Regions from separate parts of the Pseudomonas sp. CFBP 8770 genome, predicted to be linked through region 3. Evidence: predicted binding sites of a transcription regulator. Region 3 holds the regulator's gene; each other region holds the start of a gene.

Evidence for each region. Region 3 encodes FliA, which starts transcription of late flagellar genes. Its sites were predicted from a motif close to CTAAAGTTTNNNNNNNNNNNGCCGNTAA; they were not measured.
Region 1: IFT98_RS15310 (methyl-accepting chemotaxis protein) is a predicted target of FliA. The motif match lies at 2,267-2,294, and genes of this name have one in related genera.
Region 2: IFT98_RS08425 (methyl-accepting chemotaxis protein) is a predicted target of FliA. The motif match lies at 1,115-1,142, and genes of this name have one in related genera.
Region 4: IFT98_RS03190 (methyl-accepting chemotaxis protein) is a predicted target of FliA. The motif match lies at 3,333-3,360, and genes of this name have one in related genera.

Annotation. Positions count from the first base shown of each region.
Region 1 covers NZ_JACYUL010000006.1:227,200-231,487, reverse strand. Annotated here, with positions in the region: gene hglS (2-oxoadipate dioxygenase/decarboxylase HglS) at 1-173, shown strand, start outside; gene IFT98_RS15310 (methyl-accepting chemotaxis protein) at 183-2,174, opposite strand; gene IFT98_RS15305 (NorM family multidrug efflux MATE transporter) at 2,396-3,775, shown strand; gene IFT98_RS15300 (putative bifunctional diguanylate cyclase/phosphodiesterase) at 3,756-4,288, opposite strand, start outside.
Region 2 covers NZ_JACYUL010000003.1:238,213-242,500, reverse strand. Annotated here, with positions in the region: gene IFT98_RS08425 (methyl-accepting chemotaxis protein) at 1-1,079, opposite strand, end outside; gene typA (translational GTPase TypA) at 1,254-3,074, opposite strand; gene thiI (tRNA uracil 4-sulfurtransferase ThiI) at 3,323-4,288, opposite strand, start outside.
Region 3 covers NZ_JACYUL010000002.1:485,722-490,009, reverse strand. Annotated here, with positions in the region: gene IFT98_RS07040 (protein phosphatase CheZ) at 1-148, opposite strand, end outside; gene IFT98_RS07035 (chemotaxis response regulator CheY) at 168-542, opposite strand; gene fliA (RNA polymerase sigma factor FliA) at 768-1,514, opposite strand; gene fleN (flagellar synthesis regulator FleN) at 1,508-2,341, opposite strand; gene flhF (flagellar biosynthesis protein FlhF) at 2,460-3,779, opposite strand; gene flhA (flagellar biosynthesis protein FlhA) at 3,791-4,288, opposite strand, start outside.
Region 4 covers NZ_JACYUL010000001.1:705,514-709,801, reverse strand. Annotated here, with positions in the region: gene IFT98_RS03200 (DUF2252 domain-containing protein) at 1-407, shown strand, start outside; gene IFT98_RS03195 (FMN-dependent NADH-azoreductase) at 475-1,098, shown strand; gene IFT98_RS03190 (methyl-accepting chemotaxis protein) at 1,181-3,205, opposite strand; gene IFT98_RS03185 (LLM class oxidoreductase) at 3,563-4,288, shown strand, end outside.

The DNA.
Region 1 (4,288 bases), on a different contig from region 3:
AGTCCAACCTGGGCGACGATGCCCAGGCCGACTATGGTTTGGGGTCGAGCCAGGAGGTGTTTCATCAGGCCCTGGGCCGGACGGTGCTCGACGAGCTCGCGCTGTACGCCCAGACCCAGCAGCGCTCGCTGGACGACTGCGCCCGCGCACTGGGCCTTGCCGCGCTGAACTGACCTGCGCCGCTAGCGCGCGCTACCCACACGGAAGCGGTTCACTTCCTGGCGCAGCTCTGCGGCCAGGCCTTCGAGCTCGCGGGCGGTCTGGGCCAGATTGGACACCACCTCGCGCTGCTCGCCGTTGGTCATGGCAATGCTCTGCAGGTTGCTGCTGAGCATGGTGGCCGTGCTGCTCTGCTCCTGGGTGGCGGTGCTGATGGCATCGAACTGATGCCCGGCCGAACGGCTCTGCTCGTCGATCTGCGCCAACGCCTGGGCAACCTTGGCGTTGCGCGTCAGGCCTTCGCGCATCAACACGTTGCCTTGGTCCATGGTGCTGATGGCGTTGGCGGTTTCCTTCTGGATGCTGCTGATCATGCCGGAGATTTCATCGGTGGCCTGACGGGTGCGCGAGGCCAGGCTGCGCACTTCGTCGGCGACCACGGCAAAGCCCCGGCCCTGCTCGCCGGCACGGGCCGCTTCGATGGCGGCGTTGAGGGCCAGCAGGTTGGTCTGCTCGGCAATCGAGGTGATCACGCCGACGATGCCGCCGATTTCCTGCGAGCGCTGGCCCAGCGTATTGATGACTCCGGCGGTGCTGTTCAGCGCGCCGGCGATCTGCTCGAGAGAATTGGACGCCTCATCCATGGAGGTTCGACCGATGCGGGTCTGCTGGGCGTTGTCCTGGGCCATGCGCTGGGTGTGGCCCATGTTGTCGGCGATATCCAGGGACGTCGCACTGAATTCCTCGACCGCGCCGGCCATGCTGGAAATCTCCCCGGACTGGTGCTCCATGCCTTCGTAGGCCCCTGCCGACAGACTCGACAACGTTTGCGCGCGGCCGCTGACTTCATGGGCGGCATTGCGGATGTGCACGACCATGTTCGACAGGGCTTCGCCCATGTGGTTGAAGCTGCTGGCCAGCTGGCCTATCTCGTCGTGGCTGGACACCTTCAGGCGTGCATCGAGGTCACCCGCGCCCAGGGCTTCGGCCTGGCGCACCAGTTCACCCAAAGGCCGCAGCTTGCTGCGCAGCAGCCAGATAGCCGCGCCCACGGCGATCAGCATCGCCAGCAGGCTGCCGATCGCCAGTTGCGTACCGACGCTCCAGGTCACGGCATTGATTTCCGCCTTGGGCATGCTCGCCACGACGCTCCAGGGCCCGCCCGGGAATGTCACCGCTTCGGAGAAGATGTCCTGCTTACCGTCGTTCCACAGCCGGCCCTTGCCATCCAGCAGGGCCAGGTCGGCCAATGCCTTGGCGGCGGCGTCTGGGTCATTGACGTTGGCTGGAGCTACCAGCCAGCGATTCTGCTCGTCGAGCAAGGCCAGCGAGCCGGTCTGGCCAATACGGAAGCGCTGCAGGTTGGCGAACTGGGTGTTCTGCGCGTCGGTGTAGTCGAAGCCGACGAACAATACGGCGATCACTTGGCCCGAGCCGTCGCGCACCGGTGTGTACTGGGTCATGTAGGAACGTTCGAACAGCACCGCACGGCCGATGTAATTCTGGCCGTCGAGCAGACGCTGGTAGGCGGGATGGGCATGGTCGAGCGCGGTACCGATCGCGCGGCTGCCATCCTGCTTGGTCAGGGAAGTACTGATGCGCACGAATTCGGCGCCGCTGCGCACGAACACTGTAGCGACACCCGCTGTCAGCTGCTTGAAATCATCGACTTCCTTGAAGTCGTTGTTCAAGGTCTGGCTGCCCAGGCGCAGGCTCGGTGTCTGCTGGTTGGCCACGGTGACCGGGTTGCTGGCGTCCACGCTGAGGCCGCCGGCGAAGCGCTTCTCGAACAGCCCGCTCAGACGCTGGGTGCTGTCGCGCAGGGTGCTGTGGAAGGTGCTGAGCTGGTCGGCCAGCAGCCGCGCCTCGCTGGCCATGTGCTGTTCGCGGATGGCCAGGTTGGCGATGTCCAGCGAACGCAGGGCGAACGCGGTACTGCCGGTGATGACGACCGCCAGGATCACAGCCAGGGCGATGCCCAGTTGCGTGGCGATACGAGCGCGAGGTTGAGACATTGGAAACTCCTGGAAATCGTGTGCTTGGCAGCAGTGTCAGGGATGTCCAGAGCCGTCGAGCACCTGTCATCCTTGATCTTATTGGTACTGCTACATCGGCGATTCGAACGAATACTTGAGCGCCCTGCTGTGGCATGAACGCTACACATCAATTTGCGTTGCGCTGCCACAAGGTCGAGAATCCAGCGTCCCACTCCTGAGCCGACCGAGCCGGATTCATCATGCAGCCCACCGTACGTATCGAACTTCAGGCCCTGCTTCGGCTGGCGGGGCCGCTGATCGCCTCGCAGCTGGCACACATGCTGATGGTCCTGACCGACACCCTGATGATGGCCCGCCTGAGCCCCGAGGCACTGGCCGGCGGCGGCCTGGGGGCGGCCAGCTACTCCTTCGTCTCGATTTTCTGCATTGGCGTGATCGCTGCCGTCGGCACCCTGGTGTCGATCCGCAAGGGTGCCAACGACCAGCAAGGCGTGGCGCGCCTGACCCAGGCCGGGTTGTGGCTGGCATGGGGAATGGCGGCGGTGGCGGCGGTACTGTTGTGGAACCTGGGGCCGGTCCTGGCCATGCTCGGGCAGACTCCGGCCAACGTCGCTTTCGCCACCCAGTTCCTCTTGCTGTTGCCCTTCGCGCTGCCAGGCTTCCTGAGCTTCATGGCGCTGCGCGGCTTCACTGCCGCGCTGGGGCGGGCCACGCCGGTGATGGTCATCAGCATCATTGCCACCGTGGCCAACTATCTGCTCAATCATGCGTTCATCGAGGGCCTGTTCGGCTTGCCCAAACTGGGCCTGGTGGGCATAGGCATGGTCACCGCAATCGTCAGCAACCTGATGGCAATCGCGCTGGCGCTGTACATCCGCTATCACCGTGCCTACACGCCCTACCCGCTGCTCAAGGGCCTGGCCCGACCGAACCTGTCGGCCCTGCGCGAGTTGTGGCGCTTGGGGCTGCCGATCGGTGGCACCTACGCCGTGGAAGTCGGCCTGTTCGCCTTCGCCGCGCTGTGCATCGGCACCATGGGCAGCACGCCCCTGGCGGCGCATCAGATTGCCCTGCAGATCATCTCGGTGGCCTTCATGGTGCCTGCCGGGATGTCCTACGCGGTGACCATGCGCATCGGCCAGCACTACGGCGCCGGGCACTTGCTGGCTGCGCGCCTGGCCGGGCGGGTCGGCATCGGTTTCGGTGCAGTGGTGATGCTCGGCTTCGCCCTGCTGTTCTGGCTCGCGCCGGGCCCTCTGGTCGGCGTCTTTCTGGACCGGGCCGATCCGACCTTCCACGGTGTCATCGAGCTGGCGATCAGCCTGTTGGCGGTGGCGGCCTGGTTCGAGATGTTCGACGGCATCCAGACCATTGCCATGGGCGCCATTCGCGGCCTCAAGGACGCCAAGACCACGTTTCTGGTAGGGCTTTTCTGCTACTGGGCCATCGGTGCGCCAGCGGCCTGGAGCCTGGCGTTCCACTTCCAGCTCGGTGCGGTGGGCGTCTGGTGGGGGTTGGCGCTGGGCCTGCTGTGCTCGGCCTGTACCTTGACCTGGGCGTTCGAGTGGCGCATGCGCCGACTGCGCCGCCTGGCCGGGCCTACGGCGCTGGCGACCTGATGGCCTGGGCCTGGCCGAATCGCAGGAATGCCTGCAGCTGCTCCAATGGCAGGGGCCGGCTGATCAGGTAGCCCTGCACCTGATCGCAGCCGAAATCACGCAGCAACGCCAGCTGCTCGGGAGTTTCGACACCCTCGGCGACGACCTTGAGGTCGAGGTTGTGCGCCAGGTTGATCATGGCGTGGACCAACTTGCTGTTTTCCGGACGCTGTTCCATGCCACTGACGAAGCTCTTGTCGATCTTGAGCAAAGCGATCGGCAGGCTGCTCAGGTGGACGAACGAGGAGAAGCCCGTGCCGAAATCGTCGAGGGAGAAACGCACGCCCAGGCAGCCGAGGGCGTCCATGGTCCGCTTCACCAGGTCGTTGCGACGCATCACGGCGGTTTCGGTGAGTTCGAATTCCAGCCAGCCGGCGTCGATGCCGCGCTCGGCGATCAAGCGCCCCAGGGTGCTGAGCAGCTGGCTGTCCTGGAACTGCCGGAACGACAGGTTGATTGCCATGTGCAATGGTT
Region 2 (4,288 bases), on a different contig from region 3:
CTGGCACCACCGCCCTGCTCACCGAGCTTGTCGATCTGCGCCGTGGTTTCGTTGATCTGACCGAACACCGCACGCCCGGCCAGCCAGGCGAGAGCGAACACCAGCGCCAGGATCGGCAGCAAGGTGGTGAGGATATCGACGGTCAATTTGCTGGCAATGCCGGTCATGTGTGCCTGCGGCGTAGCCAGGCCCACCACCCAACCACTGGCCGGAACCCGCGTGAGGCTGATGTAGCCCGCCCCACCCAGTTGCGCGTCCTGATCGACATGAAACGTCTGCGCTTCGCGCTGGCCGCTGCTGCGCCAATCGGCAACGCCCTTGAACCAGGGATAGGCGGCGAGCATCGCCGCCTCGTCGGCAGGTGCCGGCTTGTCGTTGGTGGTCGGAAAATACAGGACCTTGCCCGAGGGGTCGATGGCGAACGCATAACCCCCGGTGACCTGCCCATTGGACTTGAGGAAGTTGGCCAGGCCCGTGAGTGTCAGGTCGATGGTCGCCACACCGGCGAAACGTCCTTCACGACTGTAGGGCACGGTACAGGTGGTCATCAGGATCTTGCTGACCGGATCCTCGTAGGCATCCGACCACGCGCAGCGGCCAGGCGCGGATGCCTTGCCCTGCACGTACCAGTCGGCGGCGTGATAGTCATCGACGGCGCCGGCATTGTATTCCTCGGAATAACCCAGGCCCTGCCCACTGCGGGCCCAATAGAAACTGCGCCGCGGCACGCCTGCGCTGAACGCATCGGGCTCGGGCCACAGGCCACCGCCGGCAATCGCAGCATCGCCCTGGGAATCGATGATCGGTGCCAATGCGCTCTTCACCAGCTCGACGTCGGCCGGCAGCGTGGCGCCAAGGCTGGCCAGCGCGGCCACGCGCCCCTCGATCTCGGCCAGCTCGATCGACAGCTGCCGAGCAATGGCCGTGGCCGACTGCTCGGCGCTCTTGGTGTTGGACTGGATCAGCTTGGGCTCGCCGCTGAGCACCATGACCGCGTAGATAGCCACCGCCGTGACCAGCAGGATGAACAGGATGCCCAGGCTGAAGCGGGACATGATCTTGGTAGGTAGCAGGCTCACGGGGCCCCCTTCGGAGGGAATCGATATTGCCTGCGCTATCGGCTCGGTCCGGGGAAACTGGAGAGGTGGAGCGATGGAAGGCATGCGGGCGGCCAGACCCGCCTAACAGCAATCATAAAAAAACCCCCGGACGCTTTCGCGCCGGGGGCTTTTTCAATCAACCGGAACTACGAATCAGTTCTTGGCTTTCTTGGCAGCGCGGGTACGCTCGCCTTCGTCCAGGATCTTCTTGCGCAGACGGATCGACTTCGGCGTGACTTCGCACAGCTCGTCGTCCTGGATGAATTCCAGAGCCTGTTCCAGGGTGAAGCGAACAGGTGGAACCAGGGCGATGGTTTCGTCTTTGCCCGACGCGCGCATGTTGTCCAGCTTCTTGCCCTTGGTAGGGTTTACGCCCATGTCGGTGTCGCGGCTGTTCAAGCCGACGATCTGACCGTTGTAGATCTCCTGGCCGTGCTCGACGAACAGCTTGCCGCGCGCCTGCAGGGTTTCCAGCGAGTAGGTCAGTGCCTTGCCGGTTTCGACCGAAACCAGTACGCCGTTCTGACGGCCGGACATGTGGCCGGACTTCATCGGAGCGTAGCGATCGAAGATCGAGGTAAGGATGCCAGCACCGTTGGTCAGGGTCAGGAACTGGTTACGGAAACCGATCAGACCGCGAGCAGGGATGTTGTATTCCAGACGAACACGGCCCTTGCCATCCGGCACCATGTTGGTCAGGTCGCCTTTACGCAGGCCCATCTCTTCCATGACCTTGCCCTGGGATTCCTCAGGGGTGTCGATGGTGACATTTTCGAACGGTTCCTGCTTCTCGCCGTCGATGACGCGGATGATCACCTCAGGACGACCGACACCCATTTCGAAGCCTTCGCGACGCATGGTTTCGATCAGTACCGAAAGGTGCAGCTCGCCACGGCCGGAGACCTTGAACTTGTCGGCCGAGTCGCCTTCTTCGACGCGCAGTGCAACGTTGTACAGCAGCTCCTTGTCCAGACGTTCCTTGATGTTGCGGGACGTCACGAACTTGCCTTCTTTACCGCAGAATGGCGAGTCGTTGACCTGGAAGGTCATGGAAACGGTTGGCTCGTCGACGGTCAGCGGCTTCATCGCTTCGACGTTGTCCGGCTGGCACAGGGTGTCGGAGATGAACAGCGAGTCCATGCCGCTCACGCAGACGATGTCGCCAGCGAAAGCTTCTTCGACGTCGATGCGGTGCAGGCCGTGGTGACCCATCAGCTTGAGGATACGACCGTTGCGCTTCTTGCCGTCGGCGCCGATGGCGACCACCGGGGTGTTCGGCTTGACGCTGCCGCGAGCGATACGGCCAACACCGATGACGCCCAGGAAGCTGTTGTAGTCCAGTGCCGAGATCTGCATCTGGAACGGGCCGTCGCGGTCAACTTTCGGAGCCGGTACGTTGTCGACGATCGACTGGTACAGCGGGGTCATGTCTTCGGCCATGTCGGTGTGTTCCAGACCGGCAATGCCGTTCAGGGCCGAGGCGTAGACGACTTTGAAGTCCAGCTGTTCTTCGGTGGCACCGAGGTTGTCGAACAGGTCGAAGATCTGGTCCAGAACCCAGTCCGGACGCGCGCCTGGACGGTCGACCTTGTTGATGCAGACGATCGGACGCAGGCCGGCTTCGAACGCCTTCTTGGTCACGAAACGGGTTTGCGGCATAGGGCCGTCCTGGGCGTCGACCAGCAGCAGCACGGAGTCGACCATCGACATCACGCGCTCTACTTCACCACCGAAGTCGGCGTGGCCCGGGGTGTCCACGATGTTGATGTGGTAGCCGTTCCAGTTGATGGCGGTGTTCTTGGCCAGAATGGTGATGCCGCGCTCTTTTTCCTGGTCGTTGGAGTCCATCACGCGCTCGTCGTTGAGCTCGTTGCGCTCCAGGGTGCCGGACTGACGCAGGAGTTTGTCTACCAGGGTGGTCTTGCCATGGTCAACGTGAGCAATGATGGCGATGTTGCGTAGATTTTCGATCACTTGTGTATCTCGATCAGAGGATTCGGTTGCCGCGCATTCTACGTGGCGAATATTAAACAAAAAGCTATCCGGGCCAGACAGCGTAGGAACGTAGCGAGCGACGGCAAGGCGAGGAAGCACAGTTTACTGGTTGTAAATGAACATTCCGAGCCTGTTTCTGACGCAGCATTGCCTAGCGCAGTAGTTCCTACGCTGTCTGGGGGTCGGGAGGGCGATGGCGGATACTCCCACCATTCAACCCTGGGACTCTATGTCGGACGATAAACGCGCACATTGGCATGTCCCTCACTCAACAGATGGTGAGCATGCAGTCGGCTCATGACGCCCCTGTCGCAATACAGCAAGTACTGGCGAGTGAAGTCCAGTTCCTTGAAGCGGCTGTTCAGGGCATAAAAAGGCATTGCCTTGACCTCGATGCCGGCCAGTGACAGCGGCTGGTCTTCCTGGGCATCGGGGTGGCGGATATCGATGACGACCTGTCCGGACAGCGCCTCGCTGACCTCTTCGACCTCGATATCCTGGCCCAGCTGGTCGATGACTTCATCAATGGACACCAGCTTGGCGCGCTCCAGCGCTCGCTCAAGAACGGCCATGTCGAAAGACTTCTCTTCATGGACGACGCGCGGCAGCTTTGCACTGGTGGTCGGGTTGACCGAAATCACGCCGCAATATTCTGGCATGTGTTTGGCAAAATCGGCAGTCCCAATTTCAACTGCTTGATCGATGATGTCTTGTTTGTGGCTCGCCAGCAGCGGGCGCAGTACCAATTTGTCGGTCGCGCTGTCGATCGCCGACAGGTTGGGCAGGGTCTGACTGGACACCTGCGAGATGGCTTCGCCCGTGACCAGCGCGGGAATCTTCAGCTGGTCGGCCAGGCGCGTGGCGGCCCGCAGCATCATGCGCTTGAGGATCACGCCCATGTGGCTGTTGTCGACCTTGCCGAGAATCTCGCCCAGCACTTCCTCGAACGGCACGCTGATGAACAGCACGCGCTGGGAACTGCCGTACTTCTTCCACAGAAAGTGGGCGACTTCCATCACCCCCAACTCATGGGCGCGACCGCCCAGGTTGAAGAAGCAGAAGTGGGTCATCAGGCCGCGGCGCATGATCTGGTAGGCGGCGACGGTGGAGTCGAAACCGCCCGACATCAACACCAGCGTCTGCTCCAGAGCGCCCAAGGGATAGCCGCCCATGCCATCGTGCTGGTCATGAAT
Region 3 (4,288 bases):
ACAGGCCGCGATCGCGGGTCTGGTTCAATTCGTGGATCAGTTGCACCGCTTCGCCGAAACGGCCTTTTTCAAGGCTGTCGACCAGCTCCACGGCGTGTTTCTTCAGGGTCGACTCGAAGTCCCCCAACGTGCTTTGTTTGTGGTCCATTGCGCCCCCATTGCAGACTTCAGCTATTGACGCGCTCGAAAATCTTCTCGATTTTTTCTTTCAGCACTTGCGCAGTGAAAGGCTTGACCACATACCCGTTGACCCCGGCCTGGGCGGCTTCGATGATCTGCTCGCGCTTGGCCTCGGCGGTCACCATGAGCACCGGCAGGTGCTTGAGGCGATCGTCGGCGCGCACCTGGCGCAGCAGGTCGATGCCGGACATGCCGGGCATGTTCCAGTCGGTGACGAGAAAGTCGAAATTGCCGCTGTGCAACATCGGCAAGGCGGTGTTGCCGTCGTCGGCCTCGGCGGTGTTGGTGAAGCCCAGGTCACGCAGCAGGTTCTTGATGATGCGCCGCATCGTCGAGAAATCGTCGACGATGAGGATTTTCATGTTCTTGTCCAATTAGACCTCCAGCAGTCTTGAACACGCCCAGCCCCTGGACGTGCGTAACAATCGAATCCGGTTATATCCGCGGCCGTCGCAGATCGGCATTTCCCCGCAATCGCGTGGGAGCGGTCATCGGCCGCGAATCAGGCGCCGCTGTATGTCTGACATACATCGGTGCTCCCTTCGCGGCCAATGACCGCTCCCACATGTCCTGCGAATCCCTTTGGGTCAGCGTGCCCGCCACTCTCCCAGGCGCCCGCGCAGTCGCGCCGCGCACTGGCTGTGCAACTGGCTTACCCGCGATTCGCTGACACCCAGTACCTCACCGATTTCCTTGAGGTTCAGTTCCTCGTCGTAATACAACGACAAGACCAGCTTCTCGCGTTCGGGCAGGTTGGCGATGGCCTCGGCCAGCGCGCCTTGAAAGCGTTCATCCTCGAGATCCCGCGAGGGCTCCAGCGAACCGCTGGCGCCGTCTTCGTGCAGGCCCTCGTGCTCACCGTCCTGCAGCAGATCGTCGAAACTGAACAGGCGGCTGCCCAGGGTATCGTTCAGGATCCCGTAGTAATCATCCAGACTCAGACTAAGTTCGGCCGCGATCTCGTGATCTTTAGCGTCGCGACCGGTTTTCGACTCGATTCGGCGAATGGCATCACTGACCATGCGGGTATTGCGGTGGACCGAACGCGGCGCCCAGTCACCCTTGCGCACTTCATCGAGCATCGCGCCGCGGATCCGAATGCCGGCATAGGTCTCGAAACTGGCCCCTTTGCTCGAGTCGTACTTGGTCGAGACCTCCAGCAGACCGATCATGCCGGCCTGGATCAGGTCTTCCACCTGCACGCTGGCTGGCAGCCGCGCCAGCAGGTGGTAGGCGATACGCTTGACCAGCGGCGCGTATTGCTCGATCAGCTGATGCTGCTGCGAGTCGCGCGACGCCTTGCTGTACATACGGTATCCGCTGGCGCTCATGATACGGGCCCTGCGCTGGTTTGCTGGACCAGGCGTTCGACGAAGAACTCCAGGTGGCCACGGGGATTGGCCGGCAACGGCCAGGTGTCTACTTTCTGCGCGATTGCCTTGAAGGCCAGCGAGCATTTGGAACGGGGAAACGCCTCGTACACGGCGCGCTGCTTCTGCACGGCCTTGCGCACCGACTCGTCGTACGGAACGGCGCCAACGTACTGCAGGGCCACGTCGAGGAAGCGGTCGGTCACCTTGGTCAGCTTGGCGAACAGATTGCGCCCTTCCTGGGGGCTTTGCGCCATGTTGGCCAAGACCCGGAAGCGGTTCATGCCGTGGTCGCGATTGAGCAGTTTGATCAGGGCGTAGGCATCGGTGATCGAGGTCGGCTCGTCGCACACCACCAGCAGGACTTCCTGGGCCGCGCGGACGAAGCTCACTACCGATTCGCCGATACCGGCGGCGGTGTCGATGATCAGCACGTCGAGGTTGTCGCCCACATCGCTGAAGGCCTGGATCAGGCCGGCGTGCTGGGCCGGGCTCAGCTGGACCATGCTCTGGGTGCCGGAGGCTGCGGGCACGACACGGATGCCCCCAGGGCCCTGCAACATCACGTCGCGCAGTTCGCAGCGACCTTCGATCACGTCGGCCAGGGTGCGCTTGGGGGTCAGGCCCAGCAACACGTCGACGTTGGCCAGGCCAAGGTCGGCGTCCAGCAACATGACCCGGCGGCCGAGCTCGGCCAACGCCAGGGACAAGTTCACTGACACATTAGTCTTGCCGACGCCACCTTTGCCGCCGGTCACCGCGATCACCTGTACGGGATGCATGCTGCCCATGTTCGTTCTTTACCTTGTCTAGACCGAGGCCACACGAGTGGCTGCCAGTTCGATTGCTCGAGTGTTTCCTGGCAACCCTACGATGCAGGAAGAGTGTGCTTGCATAACGTTCTTCACCTCAGCCAACTCGCTTGTCGGGGCTGTGGTAGAGACCCGCGAACATATCGGCCATGGCCTCTTCGCTGGGCTCTTCTTGCATTTGCACGCTCACTGCGCGGCTGACCAACTGGTGCCGGCGCGGCAAATGCAAGTCATCGGGAATGCGCGGCCCATCGGTAAGATAGGCAATCGGCAGTTCCTGACTGATGGCCAGGCTCAGCACTTCGCCGAGACAGGCCGTTTCATCCAGTTTGGTCAGGATGCACCCGGCCAGACCGCAACGCTTGTAGCTATGGTACGCGGCGCTGAGCACCTGCTTCTGGCTGGTGGTTGCCAGCACCAGGTAGTTGCGCGCATTGATGCCGCGTCCGGCCAGGCTCTCGAGCTGCATGCGCAGGGCCGGATCGCTGGCTTGCAGGCCCGCGGTGTCGATCAACACCACACGCTTGCGCAGCAAGGGTTCCAGCGCCTGTACCAATGACTGGCCCGGATCGACCTGAGTCACCGATACATTGAGAATGCGACCCAGGGTCTTGAGCTGCTCCTGGGCACCGATGCGAAAGCTGTCCATGCTCACCAGGGCCACGCTCTGGGAACCGTACTTGAGCACATAGCGGGCTGCCAGCTTGGCCAGGGTGGTGGTCTTGCCCATGCCGGCCGGGCCGACCATGGCAATCACACCACCTTCTTCAAGCGGTTCCACTTCAGGTGTACGGATCATACGCGCCAAGTGCGCCAGCAGCATCCGCCATGCCTGCCGAGGTTCGTTGATTTCGCTGGTCAGGCTGAGCAGCTCGCGAGCGATCGGGCCGGACAAGCCGATGCGCTGCAAACGACGCCACAGATTCGCCTGCGCCGGCTTGCTGCCTTGCAGCTGGGTCCAGGCCAGTGAGCCCAGCTGCACTTCCAGCAGTTGGCGCAAACCGTTGAGTTCGGAACGCATGGAATCGAAAAGACGTTGGTCGACGGCAGGCTGTGGCGCGGGGGCCGCCTGGACACGCGGTGGCTCTTCGCGACGCGGCTCGACCAGCGGCTCGGCGGCGGTCAACGGCAGGCCTGCGACCAGCTGGCGGTTGGTGGCCGCATCGCTCTCGCCACGGGTGCTCAGCTCGGCCTGGGCCGAAACGATCCGCGACTGGGTCTTGCGCAGCTCTTCTTCCAACTCGAGGTTGGGCACGCGCGGCGCCAGGGCCGACAGCTTGTAGTCCAGCGCTGCGGTCAGCTCGACGCCGCCGGCGATCCGACGGTTGCCGATGATGGCAGCGTCGGCGCCCAGCTCGTCGCGGACCAATTTCATGGCCTGACGCATGTCGGCGGCGAAAAATCGCTTCACTTGCATAACCCACTACCTCAGCCGTTGGGCCCTACTGTCGCAACGATGGTGACTTGCTTGTTATCAGGGATTTCCTGATAGGCCAGTACATGAAGGTTGGGGATCGCCAGGCGACCGAAGCGTGACAGCATCGCGCGGACCGGACCGGCCACCAGCAGTATTACCGGTTGGCCCTGCATCTCCTGCCGCTGCGCCGCATCGATCAAGGATCTCTGCAGTTTCTCCGCCATGCTCGGTTCCAGCAAAACGCCTTCTTCCTGACCCTGACCAGCCTTCTGAAGACTATTTAGCAATATCTGTTCCAACCTTGGTTCCAGCGTGATGACAGGCAGCTCCGACTCAATGCCTACAATGCTTTGCACGATGGCGCGGGACAAACCGACCCTGACGGCCTGGACCAGCGCGGCGGTATCTTGACTCCGATGCCCATTGTTGGCGATCGCTTCCGCAATGCTGCGGATGTCGCGAACCGGTACCTGCTCTGCCAGCAGCGCCTGCAGCACCTTGAGCAGCGA
Region 4 (4,288 bases), on a different contig from region 3:
CGCCGCGCACCGTTCGTGCAGGCATGCCGCGCGATAACGGCCGGCGCGTGGTCGAAGGCGCCCGGCATCTGTCGCCCGGCTTGGGCAACCGGATGCTGGCCACGCGGATGCTCGACCATGGCTTCTTCATTCGTGAACTGCTGCCTCAGGACATGAAGCTTGAGCTCGACCAGTTGAGCGAAACCCAAGCCATGCGCGCGGCGAGCTACCTGGCCAGAGTCGTGGGTGCCGCCCATGCACGGCAGATGGACCTTTCGACCAGGGCTGACTGGATGCGCGAGCTGCAGACGAATCGTTCGAACACGCTGGACGCGCCGTCCTGGCTGTGGTCCAGCGTGGTTCATCTGGTGGGCAGTCATGAGCAAGGGTACCTGGAGCACTGCCGACGGTACGCTTTGCAGAATTGAACATCGGCGGCCGCGCACGGGACTAAATCCAAACCCCTCGCAGCTGCGCCACAAAGGAAACCCCAGTATGCATATTCTTCACATTGCCAGCTCCCCGCGTGGCGAGCGTTCCGCCTCGCTGAAACTGGCCGCTCGCTACCTGGAAACCGTCGCCTCCCATCAGCCTGACGCAACCGTCGACGTGCTGGATGTGTGGACCACCGATCTGCTGCCTTTCGACGGTCCCGCGTTGAATGCCAAGTACGCCGACCTCGAAGGCGTGGAAATGACTGCCGAACAGGCGGCCGTGTGGAAACAGATCCACGCCTTGGGCGAGCGCTTCCATCGTGCGGACGTGATTGTTTTCAGTGTGCCGATGTGGAATTTCGGTGTGCCCTATCGTCTCAAGCACCTGATCGACTCGGTGTCACAGCGCGGCGTGCTGTTCGATTTCGATGAACAGGGCATGTGCGGCCTGCTCAAGGGCAAGAAGGTGGTGGTGCTCGCCACACGTGGGGTGGTGCTGGGCGAGGACTACCCCACCGAGGACTACGACCATCAAGTTGCATTCCTCAGGACCTGGGCACGCATGGTGGGAATTCCAGCCATCGACACGGTGGAGTCGGAAGCGACGCTGGGCGATGCCGCAACGGCCGAGGCCAGCTTCAACGCCGCCCTGGATGCAGCCACCAAGCTGGCTGCATCGCTGTAGCGCTCCGACCGCTAGCCTCGATGGACCAGAGCGCGCCGATTTGCCCCTGGGCGCAGATCGGCGCCTCCCTCGGGGCGCCTTCCTATAGCTTGAACCGCGCCACCACGGTGCGCAGCTCGGTTGCAAGCAGTGATAGCTCTTCTGCAGTCACGGCGTTGTCTTCGATACCTTCCATCAACGCCAGGCTGCCATTGCGAATCTCGGTCACGTTGCGGTTGATGTCCTCCGACACGGCGTGCTGCTGAACGGCCGCGCTGGCGATCTGGGTGTTCATGCCGACGATCTGCTCGACGCCATCGCTGATGGCATCCAGGCTGGTCGAGGCCGCATCGGCGGACTGCAGGCATTCCTGGGCGCGCTGCTTTCCAGCCTTCATCTGCTCGACGGCAGCAGCGGTAGCCAATTGCAGTTCCTGAATGATCCGGCGGATCTCTTCGGTGGAGTTTTGCGTACGCGATGCCAGGGTCCTCACTTCGTCGGCGACCACCGCGAAGCCGCGGCCCTGCTCACCCGCGCGGGCGGCTTCGATGGCCGCGTTCAAGGCCAGCAGGTTGGTCTGGTCGGCAATGTTGCGGATCACTTCGATGACCCCGCCGATCTGCTGGCTGTGCTGGGCAAGCGCCGAGACCTTCTGCGCGCTGCGCTCCACTTCGTCGGCCAAGGCCTCGATGGTGACCTTGGTTTCGTGCATCTGCGCCAGCCCGGCATGGGACGACTGGCTGGCCTGTTCGGCGGCGTGGGCGGCACCTTCGGTGTTCTGCGCGACGTCGGCAACGCTGGTGGTCATTTCGTTGATGGCCGTGGCCACCTGCTCGGTTTCGCTTTGCTGGGTATTCATCGAGCGTTTGGCGCGGTCGATGGATACACCCATGCGCGTGGCGGCATCGGACACCGACTGCGAGCTGCGCTCGACCTGAGCCAGCGAGCCACTGAAGGCCTGCACCATATGGTTCAGGCTGTTGCCCACGTCGGCCATTTCATCCTTGCCGCGGACCTGGACGCGCGTGCTCAGGTCGCCTTGGGCAATGAGCTGGGTGGCCAACAGGACATCCTGAATGGTACGGCGCATGGCGCTGTAGATGCCGCAGAACACGTAGACCAGCAGCAGGCCGACGAGCGCGAACATGCCAATGATGAACTGGCGCTGAGCATTCTTTTCCTCGACACGATGCTCCAGCCGGTTCAGCAACTCCTCCTGCAAAGTGTCCTGGGCCTTGTACAACTCAGCCACGACCGCATTGCCCTTGGCGGGTACGTTCTGCACGTTGCCCAGTGTATCGCTGGTAGAGGACGTCACCGCGTCGAGGTCCGCACGGAAGCCCTCGAGGCTTGCGAAAGCGCTGTTGATCGGTGCCTGGATCCGATCGGCGAGCGCGGGCTCACGGCGACGTAGCAGTGCCAGGCTTTGCTGCAGCTCCTTGTGGATGAGCAGTTCGTTCTTGAGCATCGACTTGATTACGCCGCGCGTAGCCGGGCTCAACACCTGCCCTTCACGCAGGCCGCTGGCGAGCCCACGCAGTTGCCCGACGATGTTGATCTGGCGAGGCAGGCGCAGGGTGCTCTGATCGATCATGAACAGCGAAGCGTAATCTTCATCCAGCACCATCCCCGACGTGGCCGACACGTAATAGACGAAATTCAGCGTCTCGGTGAGTTGGTCGTTCCACGCATCGAACACGCCGCTCTGGTCGGCACCCGGCTTGGCCTGCGCCATCAACCGCGTGGCTGCTGCGTGCAGATCCTGGACGCGGTCACCGGTTTCCAGTGCCTCATTGAACTCGCGGTCCGTGGCGGCCAGCTTCGAGAATGCGTCCTCCAGCTTCGCCTGGTTGGCCAGTACATCGGCTTGCGCAGTCGAATCGCCGCTGAGCAGACGATTGCTCAAGGCGCGCTGGAGCATGGACAAGCGCAAGACGGGCGTGACGTCCAGCAGGTAACGCTGGCCTGCCTGCTCCGAACGGATGACTGCAAGGCTGTCGTTGATTTGAATGATGAAACGGGTGCCCAGCAGCGCCAGGGGAACCAGGACGATGATGGCCAGTACCGCAAACTTCGTCGGAAAGCGTAATCGGTTGGCCAGTGCTACGGCAGGAGCAAGGATGTTCATGAGGTTCTCACAGCCCGAAATGGGACGGTTCGTAATGGGTCTTGGGGTGAGAACGGTCCATTTCTCCGACGCCTGGGCTCTGTTCGGCCCATGTGGCTGCGCACAATTGTTCTGCGGTCAAACGTGCGTATCGGTAGTGATCCAAAGAACTTTACAGAAAGTTGTACATATATTTATTTCTGTAAAGGTTTTGAACTTTTCAGAGCAGGTGATGTCCATTTGGCATCAGTGTATCTCGAGTCGATTTTCCCCGCCGATTGAGGAAAGTTATTCATCAGTGTCGATCCAAAAGGTCGGAAACAGGCATCAGGCCGGGCGTTAGACTGGTGCCATCTCTTGGATTTTGGGGCAGGCACTATGAATCAGGGCAATCAATCGCACGATCTGGCTGACCACGAAGCATTCAGTCGCACTTTCCAACAGGGTCAATTGACCATTGGTTTCATTTCCCCGGCCAGTGGCTACCCCGATAGCCCCTTTCCGGATTTGTCCGATCAGGCCGAGATCGTACAAAGCCTCGACCGCAGTGACGCTGCAGCCCTGTGGCTTCGCGATGTGCCGTTCTACGACCCTTCGTTCGGTGACACCGGCCAGGTGCTGGACCCGCTGGTATACGCCGGCTGGCTGGCCGCACTCACCCAACGGATCGCCATAGGCACGGCCGGGTTCGTCACGCCCCTGCGCGAGCCGGTCATCACCGCCAAGCAGATCACCACCGCCGACCAACTGTTGGGCGGGCGCTTCCTGGCCGGCATGGCCTCCGGCGACCGGCCCACCGAATACCCGGCCTTCGGCGTCGATTTCGCCACCCGCGTCGAGCGCTACCGCGAAGCGGTGGCCTTGATCAAGACGCTGACCTCGGTGTCCTTCCCGCGTTTGCAAACCGAGCATTTCGGCCATTTGCGCGGCGACATCGACTTGGTACCCAAACCAGCGGCCTCGCGTATTCCCATCATTGCCATCGGCCGGGCGGGCCAGAGCCTGGAATGGCTGGCAGAGCACGTCGACGCGTGGATCTGGCATGGCGATGCCCAGCGTATGCCGGAGGTGGTGCCGCACTGGCGTGAAATGACCGCGTCCCGG